Regions from separate parts of the Enterococcus sp. CR-Ec1 genome, predicted to be linked through region 3. Evidence: predicted binding sites of a transcription regulator. Region 3 holds the regulator's gene; each other region holds the start of a gene.

Region 1 (10,183 bases), 1.2 Mb from region 3:
CATGATTGCAAGGTGGCGATCGTTTCTTCTTTGCCTTTTGACAAAAGCAGCACGAGGATCGTGGCGGATAGTCCTACACTATCCGCACCAAGGCAAAGTGCTTTGAAGATATCGTAAGCATCCCGAACGCCGCCTGAAGCGATGCGGGTAAAGGGCTGTTGGATCTCATTTGCTTCCAGCAAGGAAATCACGGTGGATTGACCAAAGGTGTCTAAATACGCCAATTCACGTTTTTTTCGACGAGCATTTTCGATTTGAGTAAAACTTGTGCCGCCGCTGCCAGCAACATCAATCGTTTGTACGCCGATCGCCAGTAACTGCTGAATCGTTTCACGAGACATCCCAAAGCCGACTTCTTTGACGACAACCGGAACGGCAACGGAAGCAACCGTTTTTTCCAATAAGGACAGCCATTGGCTAAATTGACGATCGCCTTCGGGCATCACTAATTCTTGTGGTGCATTAAGATGGATCTGCAAGGCGTCGGCGCCAAACAGTTCTACTGCCCGTTGTGCATTTTCAACGGGACTGCCCGCACCAATATTGGCTAATAAGAAGCCGTCAGGATTGGCTTTACGGACGATACGGAAAGAATCGGCGACACTTGGGTCTTTTAAGGCAGCCGAAACGGAGCCGGTTGCCATCATCAAGTCACAGGCTTGCGCGATCTCTGCTAACTCTTGATTGATTTTTAAGGTTTTTTCACTGCCGCCTGTCATGGCATTGATGAAAAAAGGGCTGGAAAATGAGCGGTCAAAGACAGTCGTCGTAATTGACACATCAGCCACGTCAATTTGCGGAAAGGACTGGTGGACCAAGCGAACTGCATCAAAATCGTTGCTGTGTTCTTTATGGAACGCTTTTGCTAAGGAAACATGTTCATCTTTTCGATTCATGATAGGTCCTCCCGGTAATGGTAAACATGCAGCGGCAATGGGGTGATCTCGGCTTTTTCCCACGCACTCATCAATGGTAAAATACCGGTTTTCTGGTCAACGATCACGATGCCACAATCGCCACCGCCGGCACCAGAAGATTTGGCTGCGCCACAATAATTTTCTGCTAGATCACAAAGCTTTTTAAGTGCGGGGGTTTCAATCGGTACACCAGTTAGTGCAGACAACTCCCGCAGGAGCTTTCGATTTTCCGTGATCATTTTTTTGATCGTGCGACTGTCTTCATTTAAAAAGCCGTCGATCAATCGATTGACGCAGTCTTTGCTGGCTGCTAAAAAGGCGGCATAGGCGTTTTCTTTTTCTTCTTTGGATTGATAGACTTGATCCACTAAATCAGAAGTAGAGGCAGGAGAGCCTGTCCAACCAATCAATAGTCGAAGCGATTTCGGAACCGTCAAGGGACGGATCGATAATCCTGGCCAATCGAAAGCAATCAATTCTGTTAAGGTATGGTCCTTTTGTTTGGCTAAGACCCAGTCGTGATCGAAGGTTGAAAAAGCGATCCAGCCGCCATAACAAGAGGCCGCAATATCACCGCACGACCCATTGCCTTGAACAGCGAGATGGGCAAGAGCCGCAATTTTGAATTGGGTCAACCGATCCATTTCCATTTGATAGTACAGATTCAATGCTTTGACCGTGGCAACAGTCACGGCACCGCTGGAACCGAGGCCATATTTGCGACCATTCGAGTTATCCAGTTCACTGGTCACTTTTAAATCGTAAAAGGAAAGGGGGATGCCTTTTTCTTGGGCATATTTTTCCGTCAGACGAATGGCTGCCAAAATATAGTGGAAAGGATTATCCCGATGGTCTAAGACTAATTCGCCTTTGCGACGCGTCCAGCGAATCGGCAGGTCGCTGTATTGGGCAGACTGGATGCTGCCGTTTTTACGGGCCTCTTCCACATTGACTGTAATAAATTGGTCAACGGCAACGATGATTGCAGGATGACCAGGTTCGACAACGGCGTATTCACCAGCAATAAATAGTTTTCCGGGAACGGATAGTTCAATCATTTCGACACTCCTAATCGATGGCTTCTTAATGGCTTCTTAGTTGATGGCAGAAGATTCTTCCACCGGTAAAAAGGCTAATCCTTTACCCGCGTGAGCAGTTACTAATTGTTCTGAGGCAAAGTGAGCACTTAATTCACGTAAAATCGTTTGTTCTTCTTGTTTTTGGCATAAAACTTTGACATTGGGACCAGCATCCATCGTGAAATAGCAAGCCAATCCTTTTTTTCGCAGCATTCGGACACATTCCATGGCTCGTAAAGATTCAGAAGACCAATAAGTAAAAGGTGGTTCGGCGGCTAAGGTCGTTCCATGCATTTTCAAGGCGTTGGCCTCGGTCGTTTCACCTAAAGCAGTAAAGTCTTTCTCGGCAATCGCTTGTTTCATTTTCACGAGATCAGTTGCGGTGGCAGTAAGCCAACCCGGATAAAAACTCGAGGTTTCAACGGTTCGACGCATCCCCTCACGACTGGAAACTTCTTTGGCTTGTGCGTTGATCAAAATAAAGATCATACTCAATTCTTCTTCCCAGCCATTCGACGGCACTTGCGTGGCAAAAGAAGTCTCATCGGTGCCTTGATGCCATTCAGCAAAGCCGCCGTAGATACTCCGACACGCCGAACCAGAACCGCGACGGGCCAAACGGGATAACTCTTGCTCCGACAAGTTTAATTCCAGTGCTTCACTACAGGCACCCGCCAATGCCGCTAATCCACTGGCAGAAGAGGCAAGTCCGGCAGCGGTTGGAACAAAATTTTGACTTTCCACCGTGGCATACCACGGGCAGTCCGCTTTTTTTCGTACCAGATCCAAAAAGTCCGCAACTTTTTTTGTGGCAGCGTCTGTTTGAACCACGCCATCCAATGTAAAGCGATCTTGCGTAAAATCGGGTGAAAAAGCCACCGTTGTTTCTGTGTAAAAAGCATCGAGGGTCAGGGACAAACTATTGTTCATCGGTAAAATGAAAGTTTCATCTTGTTTTCCCCAATACTTGATCAATGCGATATTCGTGTAGGCGCGAGCCTTTCCCTTATACATGTTCATAAACTCCTAATCCTTGTATCCATGCCGCACGAGCGCCATCGGACAATAAAATACGGCTGATATTCTCAGCCTGTTCCTTCGTTTTGGTTAGTGCGATCATACAGCCGCCCCGGCCCCCGCCGGTCAGCTTTGCCCCGTAAGCACCGTGTGCCAACGCTAAGGAAACCAACTGATCCAGTTGCTGATTGCTGACCCCTAGCTGCTGCAGGGCCTGATGGGCGTTGTTCATGCTTTCACCTAATACTTCTAATTGATTGGCTATGATGGCCTCTTTAGCTTTTTTGGTTTCGATCCCTAAACGCTGGATTGCTTGACTAGCCAGCTGCTTGCTGGTTTCAAAAAGATGGGCGACACTTTTGACTGCTTCTCTCGTTTGCCCTTTGATTCCAGTATCAGCGACGAGCAAATAACCGTCGATCGTGAGGGGAAACGAAGTGATGGGATGCCCTTTGATAAAGTAAATGGCATCTGTCCCACTGGCTGCCGCAGCATCGATCCCGCTAGGATTGCCATGAGCGATTTTTTCAGAAAAGTTGACATAGGTCATCAATTCTTCTTTTGTAAAGTCTTTTTTGATCCAATCAAAAAAAGCGCGAGTCAGTGCAACAGCGACCGCCGCGCTAGAACCCATTCCCCGTTCAGAAGGGATAGTGCTGACGATGGAGGTTGCAAAAGGACCCGTGTGGAAGTCTTGTTGCAGACGATGCAGCAAGTCTTTGACATTTTTTAAGTGGCTGGGGACTTCTTCAAGCAGACCGTGATAGTAACTTGAAATCAAGGTGCTTGTTTCATTTGCTGTGATCTCGACTTGTACTTTTGCTCCCGCAAAAGGGAAAGCAATTGCTGGTTCACCGTAAACAACCGAATGTTCACCCATTAAGATGATTTTTCCTGTAGCTATGCCAGTACCAATTGACATTATTTTCCTCATTTCTCTAGGGAGCTTACCCCACATGATTCATTTATCGTTTGTCAGTCAATTGTAACTATCTCCTGACAAAAACACAATTTAATTAAAGATCCTTTCCTATTTTACTAGAAGAAGGCTCTTTCGTTAAGCATTCCGTATGAGATTTCAAAAAAAAGCAAAAATCTTTAAACTTTTATTGAAAAAATTCTTGATCTGTGCTTCAAAAGTTTCAGTTGACGGCACAAGATATAGTGTTGTATAGTTGATATCGCAAAGGCAACATACAATATTTAGTGATGAGTGAGTTGGGGGATATGAGCGTGATCGTATTAGCAGGAACGATTGGTGCCGGTAAATCAAGTTTGACCGCATTGATCGCCAATCATTTTGGCAGTCAAGCCTTTTATGAATCGATCGATGACAATGAAGTGTTACCATTATTTTATGCAGATCCAAATAAATATGCGTTTTTACTGCAAATCTATTTCTTAAATAAACGATTTGAAAGTATCAAGCAAGCCATGAAAGACGACAATAACGTCCTGGACCGTTCCATTTATGAGGATTCACTGTTGTTCCATTTAAATGCGGACCTTGGGCGAGCGACCGATACCGAGGTCAAAGTCTATGATGAATTGTTAGCCAATATGTTAGAAGAGCTGCCGTATGCAGCCCACAAAAAGCATCCAGATCTTTTGGTGCATATTCGCGTTTCTTTTGAAACGATGCTCGAGCGTATTGAAAAACGTGGGCGGGAATATGAGCAGTTGACCTTTGATCCTTCGTTATACGACTATTACAAAGAGTTGAACAAACGCTACGATCAATGGTACGAAGAGTACAATGAGAGTCCAAAGATCCAGATCGATGGCGATCAATTCAATTTTGTCGAAGACCCGCAAGCGGCACAGGCCGTTTTAACGATGGTGGAAGAGGCCTTGAAAGACGCCCGTAAATAAGTAATAGCCAATACAGCCAGGAAAGTCCTTTGATTGGGCTTCTGGCTGTTTTCTTTTATAATAGAAGAAAGCAAGAGTGGAGGATGGATTGTGGAAAACAAACATGTCTTTTATGACGGAAACTATGAATGGATTCAAGTCGACCAACAAGACGCAAAAAGCGTGATGGCACTGCAAAAACAATATCATTTGTCTGACGAGATGCTTACGTACTCTTTAGATAAAAACGAACGCGCGCGGGTCGAATATGATGCCGAAGAGGAAGCATTGCTGCTGGTTTTCAATGTACCTCAGCAAGAAAAGCGTGAAAATCATTTTGAGACCAGCCCGATGACGTTTATTTTAAAAAGGAAGCAACTCTTTACTTTTGCATCCCACAATACCCGTTATGTGATTCCAATGATGGAGCGCTTGATCCTGCAAAACCCGCTGCAAACGCCCATTCATTTTTTGTTTCAAAGCTTGTTCTTGATTTCTGGCACGTTTTTTCCGTTAGTCGAAGAAGTCAATAGTGAGCGGATTCGCTTGAATCAGCGACTACGGGAAAAAACAACCAATAAAAACTTACTGCAAATGTCTGATTTGGAAGTTGGACTGGTTTTTTTAGTGTCTGCCACGAAACAAAATGCGGTCCTCTTGGAGCAAATCAAAGCATTATCCATTTATCGTTTGATGGATGATGATGAGCGGGAACAACTGGATGATGCCTTGATCGAAGCCAAACAGGCAGTGGAAATGACCCAACTGGCATTCCAAATTTTGGAACAATTGTCTGGTACCTACAATAATCTATTAAACAATAACTTGAATGATACCATGAAGTTTTTGACCGTTTGGTCCCTCTTATTGACTGTGCCTTCCATCGTCACCAGTTTCTTTGGCATGAATGTTCCGCTGCCTTTTACCAATAGTATTTTCGGTTGGGGTATTGCCTTGTTGATCAGTTTAGTGTTATCCGTCTGGATGTTGATTGCTTTATGGCGCAGAATTCGTTAGTCGATCACCAAACCTAGACCGGCGGCGATGACCAAGGCTTGTTCTTGATCGACTGTTAGTCCTCGCAAGTGTTCAAAGGACAACGCGATCTTTTGAAATTGATTGGTCCGAAAATCTAAAGTTGCTAATTTTGTGTGAAACCAGTTGCTATTGTTCAACTGGTTTTCTTGTAGCGTCAAGTGTTTCCAATCCATCTCATAAAACTCACTGTCGTTTAGTTGGCACTGACGAAACAGCATCGTCCGTAAATTGGTATTGCTAAAAGAAGCAAAGTTTGCCACGCAATCTTCAAAGGTACAGTCACGGAAATAGCTTTCCGCAAAATTCGTACCAGTCAATTTACACTGTTTAAAGTGAACACGATGAAAGCTGGCACCAAAACATTCCAGATTAGAAAAATCGCAGTTCTCAAAGAGGACATTTTGACATTCCCATTGACTCAAGCGTGTTTTTTGCATCGTCACTTTCTTGAAATGACATTGCTTCAAGATAAGGTTTTTGCAAGTATCATAGCTATAATCACCGCCTTCGAACACCCCCCCTTCGAAAAGCAGTTCTTCTTCTAAATAAAAATCCTGTGGCTCTAATGCCGACAATAAGGGCGGTAGTGGCAATACGATTTTTTTCTTCATCAAGATCCCATCCTGTATGTTTTTCTCTCAGTATAACACGGCGAATCGATGCCGCGATAGTTACGAAAAAGCGGCAGGGTATTGTGAAATTTATTCAATCGGTTTGCAGAATGCTTTTATAACAAGGAAAATCTTTGATTTTTAATACATATTTTTTCACAATCTTTTTACTTGCAAGACGAAAATAATTTCGATATAGAAACTTAACCCGCTGAAAGTGACGTATATCAACGAAAAACTGTCACAAATTTTTAAAATCGCGAAAAAGTTGATAGTTTTCAAATTCACAAGCGAGCTATAATGACAATGTAAACAAAAGGAGGAAATTTTCCATGACAAAAACAGTTATTATCGGTGCAAACCACGCGGGGATTGCTGCTGCCAATACACTATTAGATAACTACAAAGACCAAGAGGTCGTAATGATCGACCGTAATACAAACTTAAGCTACCTAGGTTGTGGGACTGCTTTATGGGTTGGACGTCAAATCGATTCATACGAAGGCTTGTTCTATACAAAACGTGAAGATTTTGAAGCAAAAGGTGCAAAAATCCATATGGAAACAGTGGTTGACCATATCGATTTTGAGAAAAAAGAAGTACACGCTGTGACCAGTGAAGGTGAAACGATCGTTGAATCTTATGACAAAGTTGTCATCGCAACTGGATCTGTTCCGATCTCACCCAAAGTACCTGGACGTGACTTGAAAAACATCCATTTCTTGAAAAAATTCCAAGATGGACAAACGGTTGATAAAGAGTTAGCCTCAGAAGACGTGAAAAACGTTGCCGTTATCGGTGCTGGTTACATCGGTGTTGAAATTGCTGAAGCAGCAAAACGCCGTGGTAAAAATGTGTTGCTTTTTGATGCAGCGACACGGGCATTGCCAAACTACTACGACAAATGGTTCACAGAAGATATGGACAAAAACTTAGCTGACAATGGTATTGAATTGCATTTCGGTGAATTAGCACGTGAATACAAAGGAACAGAGAAAGTAGAAGCAGTTGTAACAGACAACGGCGAATACCCAGTTGATCTAGTGATCAATGCGATCGGTTTCTTACCAAACAATGAGCTAGGCAAAGATCATTTGGAATTGTTTGCTAACGGCGCGTACTTAGTGGACCGCCATCAACGGACAAGCGATGCAGATGTTTACGCAGTCGGTGACTGTGCAACTGTGTACTCAAATGCTTTGCAACAAACCACTTATATCGCATTAGCAACGAATGCCGTACGTTCAGGGATCGTCGCTGCCCATAATATCGGCGGAACTTCTTTAGAATCAACAGGTGTTCAAGGATCAAACGGGATTTCGATCTTCGGCTACAACATGGTTTCAACTGGCTTGTCAGTAGAAGCTGCCGAACGTAATGGCATGAAAGTGAAATACTCTGATTACGAAGATACCCAAAAACCAGGCTTCATGAAAGAAAATGCGACGGTTAAAATCCGCATCGTCTATGAAGAAGAATCACGCCGCATCGTTGGTGCACAAATGGCATCACGAACATCTGAAATCGCAATGGGCATCCACATGTTCTCACTAGCGATCGAAGAAGGCGTAACGATCGACAAGATGAAGCTATTAGATATCTTCTTCTTGCCTCACTTCAATCAACCATACAACTACATCACGATGGCTGCGTTGAAAGCAGAATAAGAAACACGAAAGTCGGAGCGTATGCTCCGGCTTTTTTTTGAAACAATCATGAAAACTGTTGACAATAAGAGGAAAAAGCAGTATACTATAAAAGTTGAGAAATAAAAGCAGAAGCACCCGCTTCTCGCCTGAGTGAAGATATCGCTGGGCAGAATAGGATTCCTACCATTTATTTGTGTGGAGTACGTGCGGGTTCGTGAAGAACTCGTTTTTTTATTGTCTGATTTCGAATCGACAAGCTTTTCTTTCTCTCAAAAAACTCGGAGGTGAATGACCATAGCAAAGGATATGATGGTAAACGACGGCATTCGTGCACGTGAATTGCGTTTGATTGATCAAAACGGCGAACAACTTGGTGTAAAGAGTAAAGCTGAAGCATTGCAAATTGCAGAACGAGCAAACCTTGATGTGGTATTGGTGGCACCAAATGCTAAGCCGCCAGTAGCAAGAATTATGGATTACGGGAAATTCCGCTTTGAGCAACAGAAAAAAGACCGTGAAGCTCGTAAGAAACAAAAAGTAATCAACATTAAAGAGGTTCGTTTAAGTCCAACGATCGACGTCAATGATTTCAATACAAAATTGCGTAATGCACGTAAATTCCTTGAAAAAGGGGACAAAGTGAAAGCTTCGATCCGTTTCAAAGGCCGTGCCATTACCCATAAAGAAATTGGTCAGAAAGTGTTAGATCGTTTGGCGGAAGAAACTGCTGATTTGGCAACTGTTGAGCAAAAGCCAAAAATGGATGGCCGCAGTATGTTCTTAGTCTTAGCACCAAAAAACGATAAATAATGACTCACTGAGTTTCAGTTTAAAGTCAGATAACGAAAGATTTTGAGGAGGAAATTAGTTATGCCAAAACAAAAAACACACCGCGGATTAGCAAAACGCGTAAAACGCACTGGCGGCGGCGGATTGAAACGCTTCCGTGCCTTTACCAGTCACCGTTTCCACGGCAAAACAAAAAAACAACGTCGTCAATTGCGTAAAGCTTCAATGGTTTCAGCTGGCGATTACAAACGTATCCGTCAACAACTAGCACGCATGAAATAATTGCGTAACCCAAGCTTCACGTATACAAACAATTATCGATTTTCATATTAGGAGGAATTATACATGGCACGTGTTAAAGGTGGAACAGTAACTCGTAAACGTCGTAAAAAAGTGCTTAAATTAGCAAAAGGTTACTACGGTTCTAAACACACTCTATTTAAAACAGCAAAAGAACAAGTAATGAATTCATACAACTACGCATACCGCGATCGTCGTCAAAAGAAACGCGACTTCCGCAAATTGTGGATCGCTCGTATCAACGCAGCGGCTCGTATGAATGGCTTAAGCTACTCAAAATTGATGCACGGCTTGAAATTAGCTGAAATCGACATCAACCGCAAAATGTTAGCTGACTTGGCTGTAAACGATGCAGCAGCATTTACTGCATTAGCTGACCAAGCAAAAGACGCTTTAAACAAATAATCAATCGTTGGCAACAACGTTAGCCCCGCTCTTTGAGCGGGGTTTTTTTGTTTTTCTCGATGACCGAGGAATGGTTTCTCACTATCTTTCATACGTTTCTTTCCATTAAGCGAAAAATAGATTATACTTTTGAAAGCGGTTATTTTATTTATCTCACGACTTTTCCACGAACACTGCAGCAAAAGGAGCTTACGATGGCGATTGATTTATGGCGGCATTTTAAAAAAGGATTGACGGTATATATTGGGATTGGAATTGCGGTCTCATTTTTGAGTGCCGCGAATGTCTTTTATTTTCAAAAATTACTCGATTCATTTGGCATGACATTTGATTGGTCAGTTATTTTTATCTATGGGTTAACGCTTGTACTGGTACCGCTTTTGTCCTATCTCGAGCAGAAACCCAAAACGAAATTGCACAACAGCATGTATTTCTATCTCAAAGAACAAGCTTTAGTGAAAATCAGCAAGATTGCCTATTCTGAATACTTGCAGATTGGCTCTGGAGCACTCTTACAGAAAACTGAA
Region 2 (10,183 bases), 1.2 Mb from region 3:
CACAGGAAGCTAGGGAAGAATCTTCATTTCCTGTTACCGCTAAAATTACAGCGCCATTGGCTTTTAAGGCAGCAAGTGCATATTCTAATTCTTTGGTGTTCCCACTATTACTTATCGCAATCACTACATCGCCAGCCACGACTTGTCCTGCCGATCCGTGCACAGTTTCGGTTGTGTCTAAAAAATAGGTTGGCGTGCCGACAGATGAGAAAAGTGAAGCTGCATAGCCTGCTACATAGGAACATTTTCCCACGCCTGTTACATGAACACGCTTATGATTTTTTTCTGCATGGAGAATAAGTTCTTTGGCCTTCACCATCTGTTGATAGACTTCTTCTTCTTCAAGCCGATAAAATTGAGCATCGCTTTGGGCTTTTAAATTCGTACTATATTCAAACAAAACGTTTTTTTCATTCAATACAGATTTTCCTTCCTTATAGCAAGGAGAAATTGTATCCACCTTTCTCCTTGCTAATCATACTGTTTAACTAAATAGTTTTAAGATTTTATCTAGTAAAATTCCGATAATATTGTAGTCGATTTGAGGAAATCCAGCGTCTGTGATGCCTAATTCAGAAAAAGCTGGGAAAAGCACCAAAGGCAATGCAGTCAGCAAAATACCGCCTAAGAAGGATGCGATGATCGCCCCTTTCAACCCGCCTCTTATTGAACCAAAGACACCCATTGTTCCACCCGAGAAAAAAGCAATCCCAGCTGCTGGCAAAAGTACAACGGGAGAACCCATAGCAGCCATGGCAAACGTCGCTGTTAAGCCACCTATAAACGAGGTAATAAAACCGACAGGAACCATGGTTGGCGCATATTGGAAAAACACAGGAACATCTACTGCCGGCATTGATCCCGGGATATATTTTTCAGAGATCGCCACGAAGGCAGCCGTTAATTCAGCAATAAATTGACGCACACCATAAATCAGTACAGACATACCCGCCGCAAATTGCAACCCTTGAATCAACGGATACAAGAACCATAAGTCGTTGCCAGCCATTTCTTGAACGACATCCATATGACCACTTAAAACTGCTGCGATCGTTGCAATGTAGAAAAGAATAATCATGAAAAATGCAACAGAGAAGACAAAATCTCGGAATACGGAGAAGAAATCAGGAAGCTCACGATTGGCTGCTTTCTCTTTCTTTGCTTGCCAATTTTTCCCGCCAATGACACTGCCGATGACACCTGAGAACCAGTAAAAAATCAAGTTAAAGTGACCTAGTGCAACCCCTGCATTACCTGTCAGCTCATCTGTATATTTCTGAGCCAATTTGGGCAACCCTGCTCCTGCAAAACCTAGTACCAAAGAACCAAAGATAACTGTTACCCAAGTGGGCATACCATTCGAAATAAAAATCAACCCAATGACAGCAGCAAAGAAAAGATAATGCTGACCGGTTAAGAAAATTGATTTTAAAGGCGTCAATTTCGCAATAACTAATCCGAATATGAACCCTAGCCCCATAATCATTGATATTTCAAAACCATATACATCCATAGCTAACGCTGTAGCAGGCTCTACTGCCAGAACCGTCCCTTGAACACCAAATGCGGTCTGAAACAACGTGGCGAAATTTGCAGCAATCGTTCCTACATGACCACCACCAATATTAAAAATCATAAACCCAATGCCCACTTTGAGGACACCGCTCAGGGTCTCCTTCGCAGGCTTTCTTTGTGCAAGTAACCCGATCAAAGCTAAAATCATTAGCAACACAGCAGTATTTCTGAATTGGTTCATTACTAAAATTGCCATTCAATTTATTCCTCGCTCCATCAATTTATTTTGTTTGCATCGTTTCAAGAAATGTTTCTAGTTTTCCTTGGATCTCTTCTTTACTCATAATATTTTGAATACCTATGACTTCATAAGGTTTGTTTTGAAAATCAGGTTCCGCTGCGATATCTGCCATACTCATAAAGGCATCACCCGTAAAACCAATGAGAACATCTAGATTTCCATGAATCGTTTCAATGGGATAGCCGTTTTCTTCAATCACTGATTTTACTTTTATGTGAAGCAGCGTTGAACTCCCCATCCCAGCACGGCATGCAACCGCTATCAAAAATTTCTTGCCATTACTCGCCTTAGGTTTTGCATCTGATTGGATTGATGCATCATTTTTCTTTTTTTGAAAGAATCCCATCTTAACTCCTCGTTTCTTCTAATAGTTTTATAAATGCTTCTGGTGTCTCCACATTTGCTAAACGATCAATGATATTGTCCCTTGCTAAAACCTCTGCTAACTCACTCATCAGTTCCAAATGACTGGTCGGGTCTATCGCTGCCAAACAGAAAATGACTTTCACTGGATCATTGGGCGAACCAAATGAGATGGGGGTATTTAAGGTCATCGCACTTAGTCCTAAACGACAAACCCCATCTTCTGATCGGGCATGGGCCAATGCAAACCCAGGCATAAGCACGATATACGGCCCGGCATCTAAGACGGATTGAATCATCGCTTCGACATACTGTTTTGAAACGCTGCCATTCCTCAATAACGGCTGGGCAGCTTTTTTGATTGCTTCTTGCCAACTGGTACTGTCTTGCTGAAGTAAAATGTTTTCTTTTGTTAATAATGTAGTTTGCAAACGACGATTTCCTTTCTAAAAAAATTTCTTTAGGTTTTGGTAAAAGAATTTCTCGAGATAATTCCTATACACACACTATAAGTGAAAAGTTCTGACCTGAATAGACGATTTGCGACCACATATTTGTACACGCTTCCAGATTAAGTGAACTGCTCTTCTCAAAAAGACCAGGAATACTGCCTATTTTTTTTACTAGCCTCCAGTTTTTCTCGATAACCTTCTTGAGCAGTTCACAAAACTTATTCTATAAAGGAAAAAATGAACCAAAAATGGACAGATCTTTTGCTTGCACCCACAATAAAAAAAAGAAGCTCTTAAATAAACTAAGAACTTCTTAAAGCAAACACTCTATTCATGGCTATAGATCTACCGTTTCAATTGTATTTCTAGCCGTAGGTGTTTTCACACGAATTTTTACTTACAACCGCTATTTTCTACTTTGCTTCCTCATGCTTCACGGGACAACTGCTGTGGCAATCAGAACAATGATCCTTTTTCACCATGCGGTACACCACACGACCGCCATAGCCAAAAATCAGTCCGCTTAGAATTACTGTAGCAATCATTTTTCGCCTCCTACGACTTGGATCAAGGGCGCACTCCCTCGGAATGGTTTCTTCACCAGAGCAAATACTAATAGACCAGCAATGACTATTGCCGCAAAAACACCTAGCGTGAGGTGTCCGCCTTCAAAGATGACGTGTCCGAATTGGTACACCAGAAAACTGGCGCAGTACGCCAAGCCGCATTGATAGCCAATGGCTAACCACGTCCACTTGCTGTCCCCCATTTCACGGTGGATCGCACCGATGGCAGCAAAACAGGGGGCACATAGTAAATTAAAGACGAGGAAAGAGTATGCCGCCACAGCAGTGTAATCGCCGCGCAACACTTGCCAAATCTCCGTCCCACTTTCTGACAACTCACCGGTTTGTCCGTAGAGAATCCCGAATGTGCCGATCACATTTTCTTTGGCCACCAAGCCAGTGATCGTCGCCACGGCGCCTCGCCAAGTTCCCCAGCCTAGGGGAGCGAAGAGGGGCGCCAAAAGTCGACCGAAAAAGGCCAAAATGCTTTGGTCTTCACTGACCCGCTGCAAGGCAAAGCTGTAGCTGGAGGTAAACCAGACAAAGATACAAGCCACAAAGATTATCGTTCCGGCTTTTTTTACAAAAGCAATGGCTCGATCACAGGCACTTTTCAAAATCGTTGTGAGCTGCGGCAAGTGATACGCTGGCAGTTCCATAATGAATGGTGCCAGATCACCTGCAAAAAGCGGCGTTTTTTTCAAGACGATCCCTGAAAAAATCACAGCACCCATGCCGACAAAATAGGCCGATGGTGCGACCCAACTATAATGAGGGAAAAAGGCACCCGAAATCAATGCAATGATCGGCAATTTGGCAGAACAAGGCATAAAGGTCGTGACCATCACCGTCAACCGACGATCCTTTTCGTTTTCAATCGTTCGGCTTGCCATCACCCCCGGCACGCCGCAACCTGTAGCGATTAACATGGGGATAAACGACTTGCCAGATAGACCAAACTTGCGAAACAACCGGTCCATGACAAATGCCACCCGTGCCATGTATCCACAGTCCTCCAAGATAGCCAAGCAAAAAAACAACACGAAAATCTGCGGCAAAAAGCCTAAAACCGCACCGACCCCAGCCACGATGCCATCCAAAATCAGTTCTTGTAGCCACTGGGCGACCCGCAGCTGTTCTAGCCAATGCGCTGTTGTTTCGGGAATCCAGCTGCCAAATAATACATCATTGACCCAATCAGTGCCGATCGTGCCAATCGTCTGAATCGATAAATAGTAGATTCCCCACATAATGAAGGCAAAAATCGGTAGTGCCAATACGCGATGGGTCAACACGCGGTCGATTTTGTCGCTGAAGGCTAAGTGCTGATCTGTTTCCTTGATGACTGCCAGCGCCAACAATTCTTCAATGAAGCCATAGCGCTCATTGACGAGAATGGCGTCACTGCTGTCTTTAAAGATCATCTCTAAAATCGAAATCGTCTCCTGAATGACTGCTTGCTGGGAATCAGTCAGTTTACACATTGTTTGAATCGCTTCATCTTTTTCGAAGAGTTTTATGGCAAACCAGCGTTTTCGCTGCTGAGGGATCGTCTCTGGCAAAATCGCCATGATCTCGGTCAAGCCAGCCTCTAGACGAGCATCGTAGCGGGGAGGGAGCTGTAGTGTGTTGGCTGCTTGCTTCGCTGCCTCGATCATTTTGGCTAAACCACGTTGTTTCAAAGCACTGATCCCCACTACAGGAATCCCTAATCCGTAAGCCAATTTTTCGAAGTTGATCTGCAAGCCTTTTTTCTTTAATAGATCAATCATGTTGATGGCTGCCACGGTCGGAACATTCATTTCTAATAATTGCAATGTTAAATACAGATTTCGCTCAAGATTAGTTCCGTCAATAATATTGATCACCGCATCCAGCGATGCTTCCATCAAATAATTGCGGGAAATCAGTTCTTCAGGCGTATAAGGTGACAAGGAATAGATCCCGGGCAGATCTTGGATCAGCACGTGCCGGTCTTTTCGCAGTCGCCCCGCTTTACGTTCTACGGTGACACCCGGCCAATTGCCCACTGTTTGTTTGGCACCAGTCAATTGATTGAAAGTACTTGTTTTCCCACTATTGGGATTTCCTGCTAATGCAAATTGATAGGTCATCAAGCTTCGACTCCTTTTTCGATAAAAACCAACGCTGCTTCTTGCTTTCTCAAAGACAATTCATAACCGCGGAGCCGAATCTCCATTGGATCACCCAATGGAGCCAGTTTCACTACTTCCAAATGAACGTTTTTCGTAAGCCCCATATCCATCAAACGACGGCGCAAAGCACCTTTTGCACCAATCTGATTGACCTTCCCGCTTTCACCAACTTGCAGCTGATCCAAAGAGGTAATGACCGTTTGCTGCTGGATTTCTGTGACATCGATTTGTTCCATGACCCGTGCATCTAAAGCAATCCGCGTCCCTTGGTGCAAAATGATGCCGCCTTTGCGATCTTTTTGCACCACAACGATTTCAACCCCCGTGCGAATGCCAAGATCGTTTAAATGAACCGTGATTTCTTTGGTTGTTGCCAACGAGTCGATTTTGTATGTCCCAGAAGCCCAAGTTTGCGCCATTTTCATTGGTTCTTACTCCTTTTGTGAAGTGTTTTTTAATTAACCTACTTTAATTGAGAATGATTATCATTATAATAGAGCCATTTCCATAGGAAGTCAATCTGTTTTCGACTTAACTTTGAATCTTCCTTCACAATAGAGATTTTTTTTACTCATTTTGATTGCATATCCCCTCTAATAATTACGCAAAAACCTTGTAATTCTAAGTATTTTCCGCTTTTTTCATTTGCATAAAAAACACAGAAACACTATAAATTGTGTATGCCGAATTCACAAGCACAAGATATAGTGTTTTTTCGTTGACTTTCTCCGAGACTTATTTATACTAGGTTTATAACTATTACAACTCGGAGGAAACAATTATGAATATCAAACTATTTTCTAAAAACAACTGCATGCAATGTAAAATGGCGAAACGCTTTTTAAGTGAAAATCAGATTGCCTTTGAAGAAATCAATATCGATAATGAGCCTGAAGCATTAGAATTTTTGAAAGAACAAGGATTTCAAAGTGTGCCAGTCATTACCTCTGATGCGCAAACGATCATCGGTTTCCGTCCAGATCAACTACGTCAATTAGCGAGCTAAGATTTTTCTCAATGTGATGCTTTTGAGGGATTTGTCAGTCGTCCAGACCGCAAGTCCTTTTTTATACGAACAAAACAAGAAAAGAGGTTAGCCATTTATGAGCTTGAAAGAAATCAAAGATGTCAGTTATTTCAAATTGAATAATGAGATCAACCGTCCAGTAGATGGTCAAATTCCATTAAATAAAGACAAAGAAGCCCTAGCGGCATTCTTTAAAGAAAACGTTGAACCAAATACCTTAACCTTTGCGACTGCAATGGACAAAATCAATTATTTGATTGAAAATGATTATTTAGAAGAAGAATTTATCAAAAAGTACCGTCCTGCTTTTATTGAGGACTTGTATCAATTCTTAGATGAGCAACACTTTACTTTCAAATCATTTATGGCTGCTTACAAGTTTTATTCACAATATGCATTAAAAACGAATGATGGTACCGCGTATCTTGAGCGTTACGAAGATCGGGTGGCGTTCAACGCCCTTTACTTTGCGGATGGGAATGAAGAGTTAGCCATGAGCTTGGCAGATGAAATGATCTACCAACGTTACCAACCAGCAACCCCTTCTTTCTTGAACGCAGGACGCAAACGTCGCGGTGAATTAGTTTCTTGTTTCTTGATCCAAATCACTGATGACATGAACGCGATCGGTCGTGGGATCAACTCCGCGCTGCAACTTTCACGGATCGGCGGCGGTGTCGGGATCACATTATCAAACTTGCGGGAAGCTGGCGCGCCTATCAAAGGCTACGAAGGTGCAGCAAGTGGTGTGATGCCTGTAATGAAATTGTTTGAAGATAGCTTCAGCTATTCAAACCAATTGGGTCAACGGCAAGGGGCTGGTGTGGTCTACTTGAACGTCTTCCACCCAGACATCATCAGCTTTTTATCAGCGAAAAAAGAAAATGCAGATGAAAAAATCCGTGTCAAAACCTTATCATTAGGTGTGATCGTACCTGACAAATTTTACGAATTGACGCGTAAAAATGAAGAGATGTATCTCTTTAGTCCGTACAGTGTCGAAAAAGAATATGGCGTACCATTTTCTTATGTCGATATCACCAAGGAATACGACAACTTAGTCATGAATCCACGGATTCGCAAGACTAAAATCAGAGCTCGCGATTTAGAAAATGAAATTTCTAAATTGCAACAAGAATCTGGTTATCCTTATATCATTAATATCGATACAGCAAACCGCAGCAACCCAATCGATGGCAAGATCATCATGAGTAATCTTTGTTCCGAGATCCTTCAAGTTCAAGCACCATCTGAGATCAACGGCAAGCAAGAATACGAGGTTTTAGGAACAGATATCAGCTGTAACTTAGGTTCCACCAATATCGTGAACTTGATGGACAGCCCTGACTTTGGGAAATCTGTTCGAGCAATGACTCGTGCCTTGACCTTCGTTACTGATGCGTCTGACATTGACGTGGTACCATCGATCCAAAATGGGAATGCCTTGAACCACACGATCGGTTTAGGCGCAATGGGCTTGCATACCTATTTTGCAAAAAATCAAATGGAATACGGTTCACCAGAATCCCTTGAATTTACTGATCTTTATTTCATGTTGTTGAACTATTGGACATTGGTTGAAAGCAATGCCATCGCCAAAGAAAAAGGCGAAGTTTTCCATAACTTTGAAAAATCAGCTTATGCAGATGGCAGCTACTTCACTGATTATATCCAAGGTGACTACCAACCAAAATCGGAAAAAGTCAAAGCATTGTTTGAAGGCGTCTTTTTACCAACTGGTGAAGATTGGGCAGCCTTGGCACAAACCGTCAAAGAAACCGGCTTGTATCACCAAAACCGCTTAGCCGTTGCACCAAATGGTTCGATCTCTTATATCAATGATACGAGTGCCAGCATCCACCCGATCACTCGGATGATCGAAGAACGCCAAGAAAAGAAAATCGGCAAGATCTATTATCCAGCACCTTACTTGAGCAATGAGACGATCGGCTACTACAAATCAGCCTACGATATGGATATGCGCAAAGTGATCGATGTTTACGCAACTGCTCAAAAACACGTCGATCAAGGGATGAGTATGACCTTGTTTATGCGTTCAGATATTCCAGAAGGTCTTTACGAATGGAAAGAAACGACAAAACAAACCACCCGTGATTTGAACATCTTGCGTCACTATGCTTTCCACAAAGGGATCAAATCGATCTACTATGTACGGACCTTTACAGATGATGCAGAAGAGATCGGCAGCAACCAATGTGAAAGCTGTGTCATCTAATCCAACTTTTGCCTGAAAACGAACCAATAGCCTGCCCCTGCTCTCTATTGAGAGCGGGTCGGCTGTTGTCTTGATACGATTATTGGAGGAACCGACTATGGGTAAGACTTACTATGAAGCAATCAACTGGAATGAGATCGAAGATATCATCGATAAATCCACTTGGGAAAAATTAACAGAGCAATTCTGGTTAGATACGCGGATCCCTTTATCAAATGACCTTGATGATTGGCGGACGCTATCACCATTAGAAAAAACGACGGTGGGCTACGTCTTTGGCGGCTTGACCTTATTAGATACCGTTCAATCAGAAAGCGGTATGGATCAACTGCGTAAAGATGTCCGCACCCCACATGAAGAAGCGGTCTTGAACAACATCCAATTTATGGAATCTGTCCATGCAAAAAGCTATTCATCGATTTTCAGCACCTTGAATACAAAAGCGGAGATCGCCGATATTTTTGAATGGACCAATACCAATCCTTACTTACAAAAGAAAGCCGAACGAATCAATGAGATTTACAAAAATGGGACACCGCTAGAGAAAAAAATCGCCAGTGTGTTTCTAGAGACCTTCTTATTCTATTCAGGTTTCTATACACCCCTTTACTACTTAGGTAATAACAAACTAGCGAACGTAGCGGAGATCATCAAATTGATCATTCGTGACGAATCCGTTCATGGCACGTATATCGGCTACAAATTCCAATTAGGGTTCAACGAATTACCAGAAGACGAACAGCAAAAGCTGAAAGACTGGATGTACGACTTGTTGTATGAGTTGTATGAAAACGAAGAGCGTTATACCGAAGAATTATACGATGAGATCGGCTGGACCGAGGAAGTCAAAACCTTCTTGCGTTACAATGCCAATAAGGCTTTGATGAATCTAGGACAAGACCCGCTTTTCCCAGACACCGCCAACGATGTCAATCCAATCGTCATGAACGGTATTTCAACTGGTACCAGCAATCACGACTTCTTCTCACAAGTTGGGAACGGGTATCTGCTTGGTTCCGTTGAAGCGATGAAAGACGATGACTACTTCATCGGACTTGATTGATTTGCTTACAAATAAACACCTTGTTTCTCGCCAATAGAGGGTGAGAAACAAGGTGTTTTTAGTTAGCCAGCTGGTCTTTGATAAAGGTCAACGTTTCTGTCAAACATTCCTGTGCTTGCGGCAAGCTATAATCAAATTGGTATTCGTGGGTCACTGTTTCCGAATCCCCTTTGTAAAAACGACTTGTCACGGGAATATCAAGAGCTTGCAGCTGGTTGGCAAAGGCAATGCCTTGGTCTTCAAAGGAATAGGCGTTGCCATCAGTGATATACGTTGGTGGAAAATCAGCCGTCAATTTATCCACCAGTGAGATCTCCTGCAGTTGGGGACTATCTTGCCATTCTTTTTTGCCTAATAACGACCAAGCCACCGTTTTAACAAAGAATTTCATAAAACGATCATCCGAAGAAGTTCCAACGATCTGCTTCAAATCAAGGGGGCCGCAATAGGAAATAAACCCTTTCAGGGCCGATGTAGGAATGTCTTGATCAAAGGACATTTCCT
Region 3 (10,183 bases):
CGAAAAAAGGGCTGCCGGCGGATGAGGAAGACTTCTTTGCTCATTTAGCCCGTAAAGTAGCGGCGATTACAAACCTAACCCCAAAACTTACGGAAGAATTGGCAGCGAAGAATCAAACAGCGCTCTTTGAAGAAATGGAATTGCCTTTATCAATGATTTTAGCTGAGATGGAGATTACCGGTATCAAAGTTGATGCGTCTCGCTTGCATCAGATGAAGGGCGAATTTGCACAACGGTTGCATGAAATTGAAGAAAAAATCTACGCCGAAGCTGGAGAAACCTTCAACTTAAACTCGCCGAAACAACTGGGTGTGATTTTATTTGAAAAAATGGGCTTACCAGTTATCAAAAAAACCAAAACTGGCTATTCGACAGCAGTCGATGTGTTAGAACAACTAAAAGAGCAAGCACCAATCGTTGAAGACATTTTGACTTATCGTCAAATCGCTAAGATCCAATCAACCTATGTAGAAGGCTTATTAAAAGTGATCCAAGGAGATGGCAAAGTCCATACGCGATATGTACAAACCTTGACCCAAACTGGTCGTTTAAGTTCTGTCGATCCAAACTTACAAAACATTCCGATTCGTTTAGAAGAAGGTCGAAAGATCCGCGAAGCCTTTGTGCCACGAGAAGCTGATTGGGTGATCTATTCTTCTGACTACTCTCAAATCGAATTACGGGTGTTGGCACATATTTCAGATGATACCCATTTGAAAGAAGCCTTTATCGAAGGTCAAGATATCCATTCAAGCACAGCGATGCGAGTCTTTGGTATCGAAAAAGCAGAAGATGTGACACCAAATATGCGTCGTCAAGCCAAAGCGGTCAACTTCGGTATCGTTTATGGGATTTCCGATTATGGCTTATCCCAGAATCTAGGAATCACCAGAAAAGCCGCCCAACAATACATTGATACGTATTTTGAAAAATATCCTGGTGTGAAAACGTATATGGAGGATGTGGTTCGTGAGGCGAAGGACAAAGGGTACGTTGAAACCTTGTATCATCGCCGTCGTTACCTACCTGATATCAATTCGCGCAATTTCAATATTCGGACTTTTGCTGAAAGAACCGCCATCAATACACCGATTCAAGGCAGTGCGGCGGATATCTTAAAGATTGCTATGATCGATTTGGCGAAACGTTTGAAAGAAGAAAAATTAGCAGCAACGATGCTGCTGCAAGTACACGATGAACTAGTCTTTGAAGTACCTGAATCTGAATTGCCTCGTCTTGACGCTTTGGTGAAAGAAGTGATGGAGCAAGCCGTTGCATTGCATGTCCCTTTACTGACAGACAGCAATTGGGGCAAAACATGGTACGATGCAAAATAAATGAGGTGAACAGAGGTGCCGGAATTACCAGAAGTTGAAACGGTCCGCAAAGGACTTGAAAAACTTGTTTTAAATAAAACGATCGAATCGGTTGAGATCCTTTGGCCGCGAATCATCGAAAGTCCTGAAGTACCGATCTTTTCGACACTTTTGAAAGGGCAACGTTTTGAAAAATTTGAACGACGTGGAAAATTTTTGATTTTTAAATTGACAGATTATGATCTGATCTCTCATCTACGAATGGAAGGCAAGTACGAGTATTTTGAGTCAGACCCGATTGTCGATAAACATACACATGTCATTTTCCATTTTACAGATGGCAGTCAGTTAAATTACCATGATGTAAGAAAATTTGGTCGTATGACCTTAGTGGATAAAGACCAAAGCGCAGCCTATAAAGGGATCATGCAATTAGGTCCTGAACCTAAGCCTGAATTGTTTTTATTAGAAGCATTTGAACAAGGATTGAAGCGTTCGAAAAAAGCCATCAAACCGTTATTGCTTGACCAAAAGCTCGTTACTGGTTTGGGCAATATTTATGTAGATGAGGCGCTGTGGCAAGCAAAAATCCATCCAGAGCAACCAGCGGATTCATTAATGCCAACTGAAGTAGATGTGCTGCATGAAGCAATCATCGATGTCTTAGAGCGAGCTGTTGAAGCAGGCGGAACTACCATTCGGACCTATCTCAATGCACTAGGAGAAGCAGGAAAATTCCAAATGTCATTAAATGTCTATGGCCAGACAGGCAATCCTTGTGGCCGATGTGGCACACCAATCGTCAAGATCAAAGTTGCCCAACGGGGGACGCATTTTTGTCCTCAGTGTCAAAAACTGCATGTGAGGTCCAACAAATGAGTTTTGTTTTAGGCGTCACTGGGGGAATCGCTACTGGAAAAAGTACTGCAGTCGCGCATTTTCGATCACTGGGTTTACCGATTATTGATGCCGATATCATCGCAAGAGAAGTCGTTGAACCGAATACGGAGGGCTTGCAGGCGGTGACGCAAGCCTTTGGTCCGCAGATTTTGACAGATGATGGGCACCTAGATCGACAAACCCTCGGTGCTTTGATTTTTAACGATCCAGAAAAACGCCGCATGCTGAATCAGACGTTATCTCCTTTTATTCGACAAGAGATTTTGTCTCAGATCGAAGAAAAAAAACAGGAAGTGCCCTTGTTGATCGTTGACATTCCTTTGCTTTATGAAGCCGACTACGACCAATACATGGATCAAACCGCAGTCGTTTATGTGCCAGAAGCGATTCAAAAAGAGCGGTTGATGGCACGTAATCAATTGAATGAGCAAGACGCGCAACAACGAATCGACAGTCAGCTTTCAATTGAGAAAAAGAAACAACGGGCCGATATTGTCTTTGATAATCAAGGAACGATCGCCCAACTCAATCAGCAGATCGATGATTGGCTCGCATCTATAAATAAATAGGTAAAGCAGCAGGTTCCCTTTCACTAAAGGGAACCTGCTATTTTATCTTTCAATAGCAAACCTAGCCCTATCATTTCCAAAAACAACTGGCGCTGAAACATGTCGGAAACTGTTTGGTTTGGAAAGTAAGACGATCGTTTATGAATGGTTAAATATCAAAGTACCAGCCCTGATTTATTTTGGGGTCACGATCACGCGATTGCTGGAAAAGGGGTGAAGAACGATCGGCTGATCATAAAAAGAGGTGAGAACCTCCTCAGTAAAAATCGTCTCTCGTTGACCAGCGGCGTGGACTTTGCCGTTTTTTAACATCAGCAAATGAGTGAAAATCGGTAGTAGCTCTTCTGTATGATGAGTAACGTAAAGAAGAGTCGGCGTATTCGGCAGTTGTGAAAAAGCCTCCAGACGGGTTAGCAGTTCTTCTCGCGCAAATAGATCAAGGCCCGTACAAGGTTCGTCCAAAATCAGGATCTCTGGTTGTGCCATCATGGCCCGTGCGATCATGACAAATTGTTTTTCTCCTTGAGAAAGGACGTGATAGGAACGATGGATCAGATGAGTCAGCCTCAAGTCAGCCAAAAGTGCTTTTGCTTGGTCCAGTTGGTTTTCATCATAAGATTCATAAAGACCAATACTGGAATAAAGCCCGGATAGAACGATCTCTTCAGCCCGGTCTCGTCCATAAAACTTATTTTTTAAAGCGGAACTAACCCAACCGATGCGCCGTTGAAGATCCGGGACAGACGTTTTGCCGTATCGTTCACCTAGGACTGTTCGGTGACCAGAAGAAGGCCATAAAGTTCCTGTAATCAGCTGCAAAAGTAAACTTTTCCCCGCGCCATTCAGGCCTAAAACCGCCCAATGCTCATTTTTTTCCACTTGCCAATTGATGGTTTCTAATAAAAATTTTTGGTTGCGAATGATTGAAACCTGTTGAAAATCAAGGACTGTCATCGATAATCGAACCTAATCAGGTTCTTCACCTCCATTTATAAGAATATTCAGAAAATAATACCTACTATTATAACACATCAGTCCAAATTTCGCTGGTTGGTTGGTATCGCATTCATATCTTTTGTCAGAATTCAGAATGCTTGTTATGATGAAACTATACAGGAGGGATGATAACTATGGGTACTTTTAAAGACGAAAAAGATGTGATCGTTGGCAAGGCTAAAGAAAAAATCGGTGAGTGGACCAATAATGAAGAACTTGCCCATTCTGGGAAAGAACAAGCACACGAAGGTCAGATCAAGAAAGAGCACGATCAAAAAAGAGTCAATGAATTAGAAGATCAAAATGACGAGCGCGATGCCCGCAATGATCGAACTACCCCAGAAAATGTCAGCAGTGAAGAATTGTTGCGAGCTGAAAATCCTGATGCCAATAAAATTTCTTCTGCCGATCGTCGAGATGCAGACCAGCTGAAGCATTATACTGGAATTGAAGATAAATTATAACTGAACACGGATGCCTTCGTCTTCTAGACGAGGCATTTTTTTGTTAACCAGAGTGGATGAAGAGTCAAGAGACTACTACTCAGTTGACAATTGCTCAACATCTCATTATAATCCATTAAGATCGCATAGAGAGAAGCAAAGAAATTGGGAGGTGGTCATCAAATGCTTATTTATGCATTGTGTACGACTGTCAAGAAAGTAGAACAGCCGCAATAGGAAACGGAAAATTAGAAAGAAGGCTTTTTTATGATCGAACCTTACCAATTTCATTCAATTAAACATCAAGTATACCAATTAGTTCGAACCTATCAATCGGTGAATGATCCTCGAACGATCAAAACGGTTGAAACGATGACCAAAGACGCCATAGAAAAGTTTTTTCCTGAAGAAGAAACAGCACCACGTGAAATTTTAGCTGCTTTCTTTCAACAGGGGATGACGATCAGTCGCAGCAATGAGCTGTTAACAGAACTCAAAGAGTACGTCCGACCCTTTCAGGTGCCGACAACAAAACAAATTGAAAAAATGTTTCGGAAGGTAAAAAAACTGAAAATACCTGATTTTGCTTCCGTTGATTTAAAAGAGACCACTTATCTTGCTTGGGATGATATCGGTAGTCAAAGCAAGTTTATGATCATAGCCACTGAGCAGGGATTTACAGGACTTCACGGTCATGTGTCAACCGAGGTCAAAAAAGGGATCTGTCCCTTGTGCCAGCATGAAGGAAATGTGTCGATGTTTCTTTCTTTGACCAAGAGCAACGGCGATGGAACATATACGAAACGCGGGAATTATATTTGCCGTGATAGCCAAAGGTGCAATCAGCAGTTGGAACAGCCAGCAAATTTGCATGATTTTGTTTCTTTGCTGCAAATGAAAGATAAATAACGAAATGAAACGGCAGAAATCTTTCTGCCGTTTTTTCTCATTGAAAAAAACAACAGTTATAGCATTATTTAAATTTTGTATTAAATGAACAGAATAAACCACTTTGGCTATTGTACCAATGGATTTCATGTTATAATTAATCATAGAAACCGATGACTTTACGTGAAAACGTAAGCGCATAAGAGAGAAAATGAGGTGGAACTATGCAATGTCCAAAATGTCATCATAACAATTCGAGGGTAGTTGATAGTCGACAAGCCGATGATGGACGTGTGATTCGCCGTCGTCGTGAGTGCGAAAATTGCGGCTATCGCTTTACAACATTTGAACGTATCGAAGAGGCACCCCTACTTGTCATTAAAAAAAATGGTGCCCGTGAAGAATTCAACCGAGAAAAAATTTTACGGGGCTTGATTCGTTCTGCTGAAAAACGACCAGTGACAATGGATCAGATGGAAACAATCGTCGATCATGTGGAAAGTCGTGTCCGTGCTCTTGGTGAAAATGAAATATCTACGACACAAATTGGTGAGTATGTGATGGAAGATCTAGTTGATTTAGACGAGATCGCTTATATCCGTTTTGCCAGTGTATACCGCCAGTTTAAAGACATGTCAGTTTTCTTAAAAGAACTACAAGACATCGTCGAAAAAGCGAAAGAACCACAAGAATAGAGGGGGACAACAAGTGGGCAATAGTTTACCGAATCAATCGTACAAAGTGTTCAAAAGCCGTCCACTTACAACGGAAGGGAAAGACGCCCTCATTTATTTGTATCAACCAATTATTGAAAGTGATGCTTTAGCGTTGTATTTGACACTAGCAAGCGATGTCCAAGCCCAAAGCATTTCTGGCGAGGAGTCGATGACGACCGTGCATCTAGATATCTTGAATGCCATGAATGTCGGAATGCCTCGCTTCATAAAAGCCAAGCAAAACCTAGAAGGTATCGGCTTGCTGAAATCATATGAAAAAGCAGATTTGCAAAACGGATCCTCCTATCTGTATTGGTTGCAAGAACCGGTCCATCCAGCAGCGTTTTTTCAAGATGAATTGTATGCCTATCTGTTGTTGGAAAGAGTCGGAGAGCGTAAATTTAATCAGCTGGTCAAGCTGTATCAGCCAAAGCAGTGTTCCTTGACCGATTATCAGGAAGTGACTCAATCCTTCTCAGCCGCCTATGGGTTAAATACCGCTCGTTTCGCCTCTCATGAAGAAACGTTACAGGCAGTCAGTAATTCTTTTCAAGAATCCAATGCAAACTTGGTGCTTGACGAAAAGCAATTGGATTGGGACTTTCTTTTATATGAAGCGCAACGTCGGTATATCCGTGCCGCTAATTTCACGCCGAGTTTTCGACAAAAGTTAGTTCTATATCATTCCTTATACGGCTATGATGTGTTGGAATTGTTGGATTTGATGGCGGACAATGTTTCTTTGACAACAGGAGAGGTCGATCAGAAGAAGTTGGAACAAGCGATCATGAAAAAATCGCGGCAGACCTTCACGAAAACATCGACAAGAGAAGATCCTCAAGCGGAAAGTCAGTTGCGCCGCTTCAATACCTTAAAACAGAATGGTTTTTCAGAAAATGATGTATTATTGATTCAAGAAAGTGAGAACAATGCACCGATCGCTTTTCTAAAGGCGATCAAAGCGGAGAAAAACAGTTTTATGACCGATTCAGAACAATGGTTGATCAAAAGCCTTGTCGAACGATCACCATTGCCGAATAGTGTGATCAATGTTCTGGTTCATTACGTTTTAGTAGTCCAAAACAATGCCGCTTTATCCGGAAATTATGTAAATAATATTGCCGCCCAGTGGTCAGAATTAAAAATCGGTACGGCAGAAGATGCGATCAAGCATGTTCGGAGCCTTGTTCGAAGTGCCAAGGAAAAACGCAGCCGACCACAAACAAGCGGCAAAAAAATCATTCGCGAAGAAAAGCTGCCTTCTTGGGCTGAAAAACCAGTGGAAGAGACAGCATTAACGCCAGAACGACAAGCAGAATTAGATAAAAAACTGCAAAACTACTTGCATAAGAAAGCTGGTGACAAGTAATGGAAGATGTTGGAAAAAACTTAGGGAAATTATTGGATAAACGCAATTACCGTGATCAGTTTTCATCAATGATGGCAGAAGTTTTGCAAGATCCTGATGTCAAAGCGTTTATTGCCGAAAATGAAGAAGCATTGACCGAAGCGGATATTCAAAAAAGCTATGCGAAACTGTATGAGTTCGTTCAAGAAAAGCGGAAATTCCGCATCAATGATCCTTCCATGATCGCACCGGGCTATGAACCACGCTTAGCGTTAAATTTTCATTTTATTGATGTCACCTATGTGCCAACCCAAGAGTTACTGGCTTACCAGAAACAAGAAGAGATCCGCAGTCGCATCAAAGCGATGGATATGCCTAAAGATATTCAAGAAGCGAGCTTTGCAGATTATCAGCAAACGCCTGGACGAATGGAGGCTATCGCAGCCGCCGTTGATTTTATTAGTGAGTTGACAGCGAATCCGCAAGAATTTCATAAAGGCCTTTACTTTGTAGGAAGTTTTGGGATTGGCAAGACTTACCTGCTTGGAGCAATCGCCAGAGATTTAGCAGAGGCGGGGTATACAACGACACTTGTCCACTTTCCAACATTTGCGGTAGAGATGAAACAAGCAATCGGCAAAGATCAAGTGGGGGACAAGCTGAATGCAGTGAAAAAAGCCCCAATTTTGATGATGGATGATATCGGTGCTGATGCGATGAGCAGCTGGATTCGCGACGAAGTCTTCGGTGTCATATTGCAATACCGCATGCAAGAACAACTGCCGACCTTTTTCACTTCGAATTTTACTATGCATGAGTTAGAACAGCATCTTTCGGTGACGCAACGAGGTGAATCCGAACCATTAAAAGCCAAGCGCATTATGGAACGTATCCGTTATTTGACACAAGAAATTCAAATGACTGGTAAAAACCGACGAAATGATGGCCAATAACTGACTATTACTGGAGGAAGAAGATGATGACAAAACAGGTAATAATAGGATTATCCTTTGCAGCAATGCTGCTTTTAACAGCTTGCGGCAATCAGGGAAACAGCGCTGCAAATGGGGAGACTGGAACTTCTGAAACTAGCGAGCAGACCAGTTCCGTATCAAATAGTACATCAGAAACGGAAACAGCCGCAATTTTTACTGGTGTTATCCAAGAAGATGCGATAGCAGGATCGGATGATACCTTTTCACTCTTTTTGAAAGAGGTGGCGGCAGTGGAAGATGACGATCAAGTCGTCCAAAGTTTTCAAAATGATGGGGTCATCCTACATGTCCCAGTCGAGGCTTATTCAGGAGATCTGGAGGAATTGACGGAAGGTGCTACCGTCCAGGTGACGTTGCAAGGCATACCGATCATGACGATGTCGATCCCGCCGCAAATTCCGGGCAACTCGATCCAAAAGGTTGAATTAGTGGAAGATTAATGCAATGTGCGCCTTGGCAATGGCACCACAGTCAAGACGCACATTTTTTTCTATTTTTGGAAAGCGTGATATACTACGAGAGAAGGAGTGACAATATGAACGAACATGCATTATCGGATCGTTTGGCTTGTGTGGGCGCACAAATTCCCGACCAAGCACGTTTCGCCGACATCGGTTCCGACCATGCTTACTTGCCTGTTGCATTGATGCTGCAGAACAAAATCTCTTATGCTGTAGCTGGAGAAGTTGTTCAAGGACCTTATGATTCTGCCAGCAAACAAGTGCGTAAGAACGGGTTAGCTGATAAAATCGTGGTTCGCTTGGCAGATGGACTGGACGCGATTCAACCTGAAGACAACATCGACACCGTTGTCATTGCTGGAATGGGCGGCACACTGATACGTTCGATTTTAGAAGAAGGTAGCCGGAAAAATCGCTTAGCGGGAGTCAAACGCTTGGTCTTACAACCGAATGTTGGGGAACGGACTTTGCGAGAATGGCTCGTTAGCAACAACTTTATAATCATTCATGAAGTACTTTTAGAAGAAAACGACAAAAACTATGAAATTATCGTTGCGGAAACTGGAAAAACGACGTATACGTCCCAGCAATTATTTTTTGGTCCTTTTTTATTAAAAGAAAAAAATCCAGTTTTCCTTAAAAAATGGCAACATGAATTAAAGCAACGACAACGCGTCATTAAAGAGTTAGAGAAAGCCAAAGAACCACCTGCTGAAAAAATCAATGAATTAAAGGATCAGATCGAATGGATCAAGGAGGTGTTGGCATGATTTCTGGTCAAGAATTTATCAAACGCTTTGAAGCATACTGCCCTTTATGGTTGGCAGAAGAAGGCGATCCTGTTGGTCTACATGTTGGCACATTAAACAAACCGCTCGAGCGAGTCATGATGACTCTTGATGTACGTCCAGAAGTGGTTGCAGAAGCCATCGAGAAAAAGATCGACTTGATCATTGCCAAACACCCACCGATCTTTCGGCCTTTGAACCGCTTACTGACAGATGATCCACAACAAAAGATGCTAATGGATCTCGTCAAGCATGATATTGCCGTTTACGCCGCCCACACCAATATGGATATTATTGAAGATGGTTTGAACGATTGGTTTTGTGAACTATTAGAAGTTGAACCCGACACGTATTTGAAGCAAACCCATCAAGTAAAAATGAAGAAGCTAGCTGTTTTTACCCCTGTTGAATCGGCACCAGCGTTACGAAAGGCATTAGGTAAAGCAGGTGCTGGTCAGCAAGGCAATTACCAAAATACCAGCTATTCCTTGATTGGCACCGGTCGCTTTACGCCACAGCAAGCGGCACATCCTGCCATTGGTGAGATCGGAAAAGAAGAACAGGTGCAAGAAGCGAAGACCGAAGTCATTTTTCCAGAAACGATCGAGAAAAAGGTGCTTTCGGCAATGATCGCTGCTCATCCTTACGAAGAGCCAGCTTATGATCTGTATGCCTTAGACAATTTGCCGAAAACCTATGGAATCGGACGGGTTGGCAACCTCGCTGAGCCTCTTTCCCTTGATCAGTTTGTCGAACGTGTCAA

Evidence for each region. The regulator NrdR, encoded in region 3, represses ribonucleotide reductase genes. The targets are predictions, from matches to a motif close to ACACNATATATNGTGT.
Region 1: a site for NrdR is predicted at 4,166-4,181, ahead of CXM95_RS15180 (deoxynucleoside kinase). Genes of this name have one in related genera too.
Region 2: a site for NrdR is predicted at 6,018-6,033, ahead of nrdH (glutaredoxin-like protein NrdH). Genes of this name have one in related genera too.

What each region holds. Positions count from the first base shown of each region.
Region 1 is NZ_CP025223.1:3,183,078-3,193,260, reverse strand. It holds gene fni (type 2 isopentenyl-diphosphate Delta-isomerase) at 1-896, opposite strand, end outside; gene CXM95_RS15195 (phosphomevalonate kinase) at 893-1,975, opposite strand; gene mvaD (diphosphomevalonate decarboxylase) at 2,012-3,010, opposite strand; gene mvk (mevalonate kinase) at 3,003-3,935, opposite strand; gene CXM95_RS15180 (deoxynucleoside kinase) at 4,241-4,885, shown strand; gene CXM95_RS15175 (magnesium transporter CorA family protein) at 4,976-5,881, shown strand; gene CXM95_RS15170 (pentapeptide repeat-containing protein) at 5,878-6,513, opposite strand; gene nox (H2O-forming NADH oxidase) at 6,846-8,180, shown strand; ribosomal protein L20 leader region at 8,280-8,403, shown strand; gene infC (translation initiation factor IF-3) at 8,451-8,972, shown strand; gene rpmI (50S ribosomal protein L35) at 9,033-9,233, shown strand; gene rplT (50S ribosomal protein L20) at 9,297-9,656, shown strand; partial or broken gene CXM95_RS19115 (ABC transporter ATP-binding protein) at 9,851-10,183, shown strand, end outside.
Region 2 is NZ_CP025223.1:772,662-782,844, reverse strand. It holds gene CXM95_RS03725 (SIS domain-containing protein) at 1-460, opposite strand, end outside; gene CXM95_RS03720 (PTS ascorbate transporter subunit IIC) at 485-1,771, opposite strand; gene CXM95_RS03715 (PTS sugar transporter subunit IIB) at 1,797-2,162, opposite strand; gene CXM95_RS03710 (PTS sugar transporter subunit IIA) at 2,164-2,610, opposite strand; gene CXM95_RS03705 (hypothetical protein) at 3,045-3,176, opposite strand; gene feoB (ferrous iron transport protein B) at 3,173-5,311, opposite strand; gene CXM95_RS03695 (FeoA family protein) at 5,311-5,778, opposite strand; gene nrdH (glutaredoxin-like protein NrdH) at 6,135-6,359, shown strand; gene nrdE (class 1b ribonucleoside-diphosphate reductase subunit alpha) at 6,457-8,616, shown strand; gene nrdF (class 1b ribonucleoside-diphosphate reductase subunit beta) at 8,714-9,679, shown strand; gene CXM95_RS03675 (alpha/beta hydrolase) at 9,738-10,183, opposite strand, start outside.
Region 3 is NZ_CP025223.1:1,954,365-1,964,547, reverse strand. It holds gene polA (DNA polymerase I) at 1-1,337, shown strand, start outside; gene mutM (DNA-formamidopyrimidine glycosylase) at 1,353-2,195, shown strand; gene coaE (dephospho-CoA kinase) at 2,192-2,785, shown strand; gene CXM95_RS09455 (ABC transporter ATP-binding protein) at 2,960-3,739, opposite strand; gene CXM95_RS09450 (hypothetical protein) at 3,916-4,245, shown strand; gene CXM95_RS09445 (FusB/FusC family EF-G-binding protein) at 4,492-5,133, shown strand; gene nrdR (transcriptional regulator NrdR) at 5,337-5,807, shown strand; gene CXM95_RS09435 (replication initiation and membrane attachment family protein) at 5,821-7,197, shown strand; gene dnaI (primosomal protein DnaI) at 7,197-8,129, shown strand; gene CXM95_RS09425 (hypothetical protein) at 8,153-8,611, shown strand; gene CXM95_RS09420 (tRNA (adenine(22)-N(1))-methyltransferase) at 8,707-9,402, shown strand; gene CXM95_RS09415 (Nif3-like dinuclear metal center hexameric protein) at 9,399-10,183, shown strand, end outside.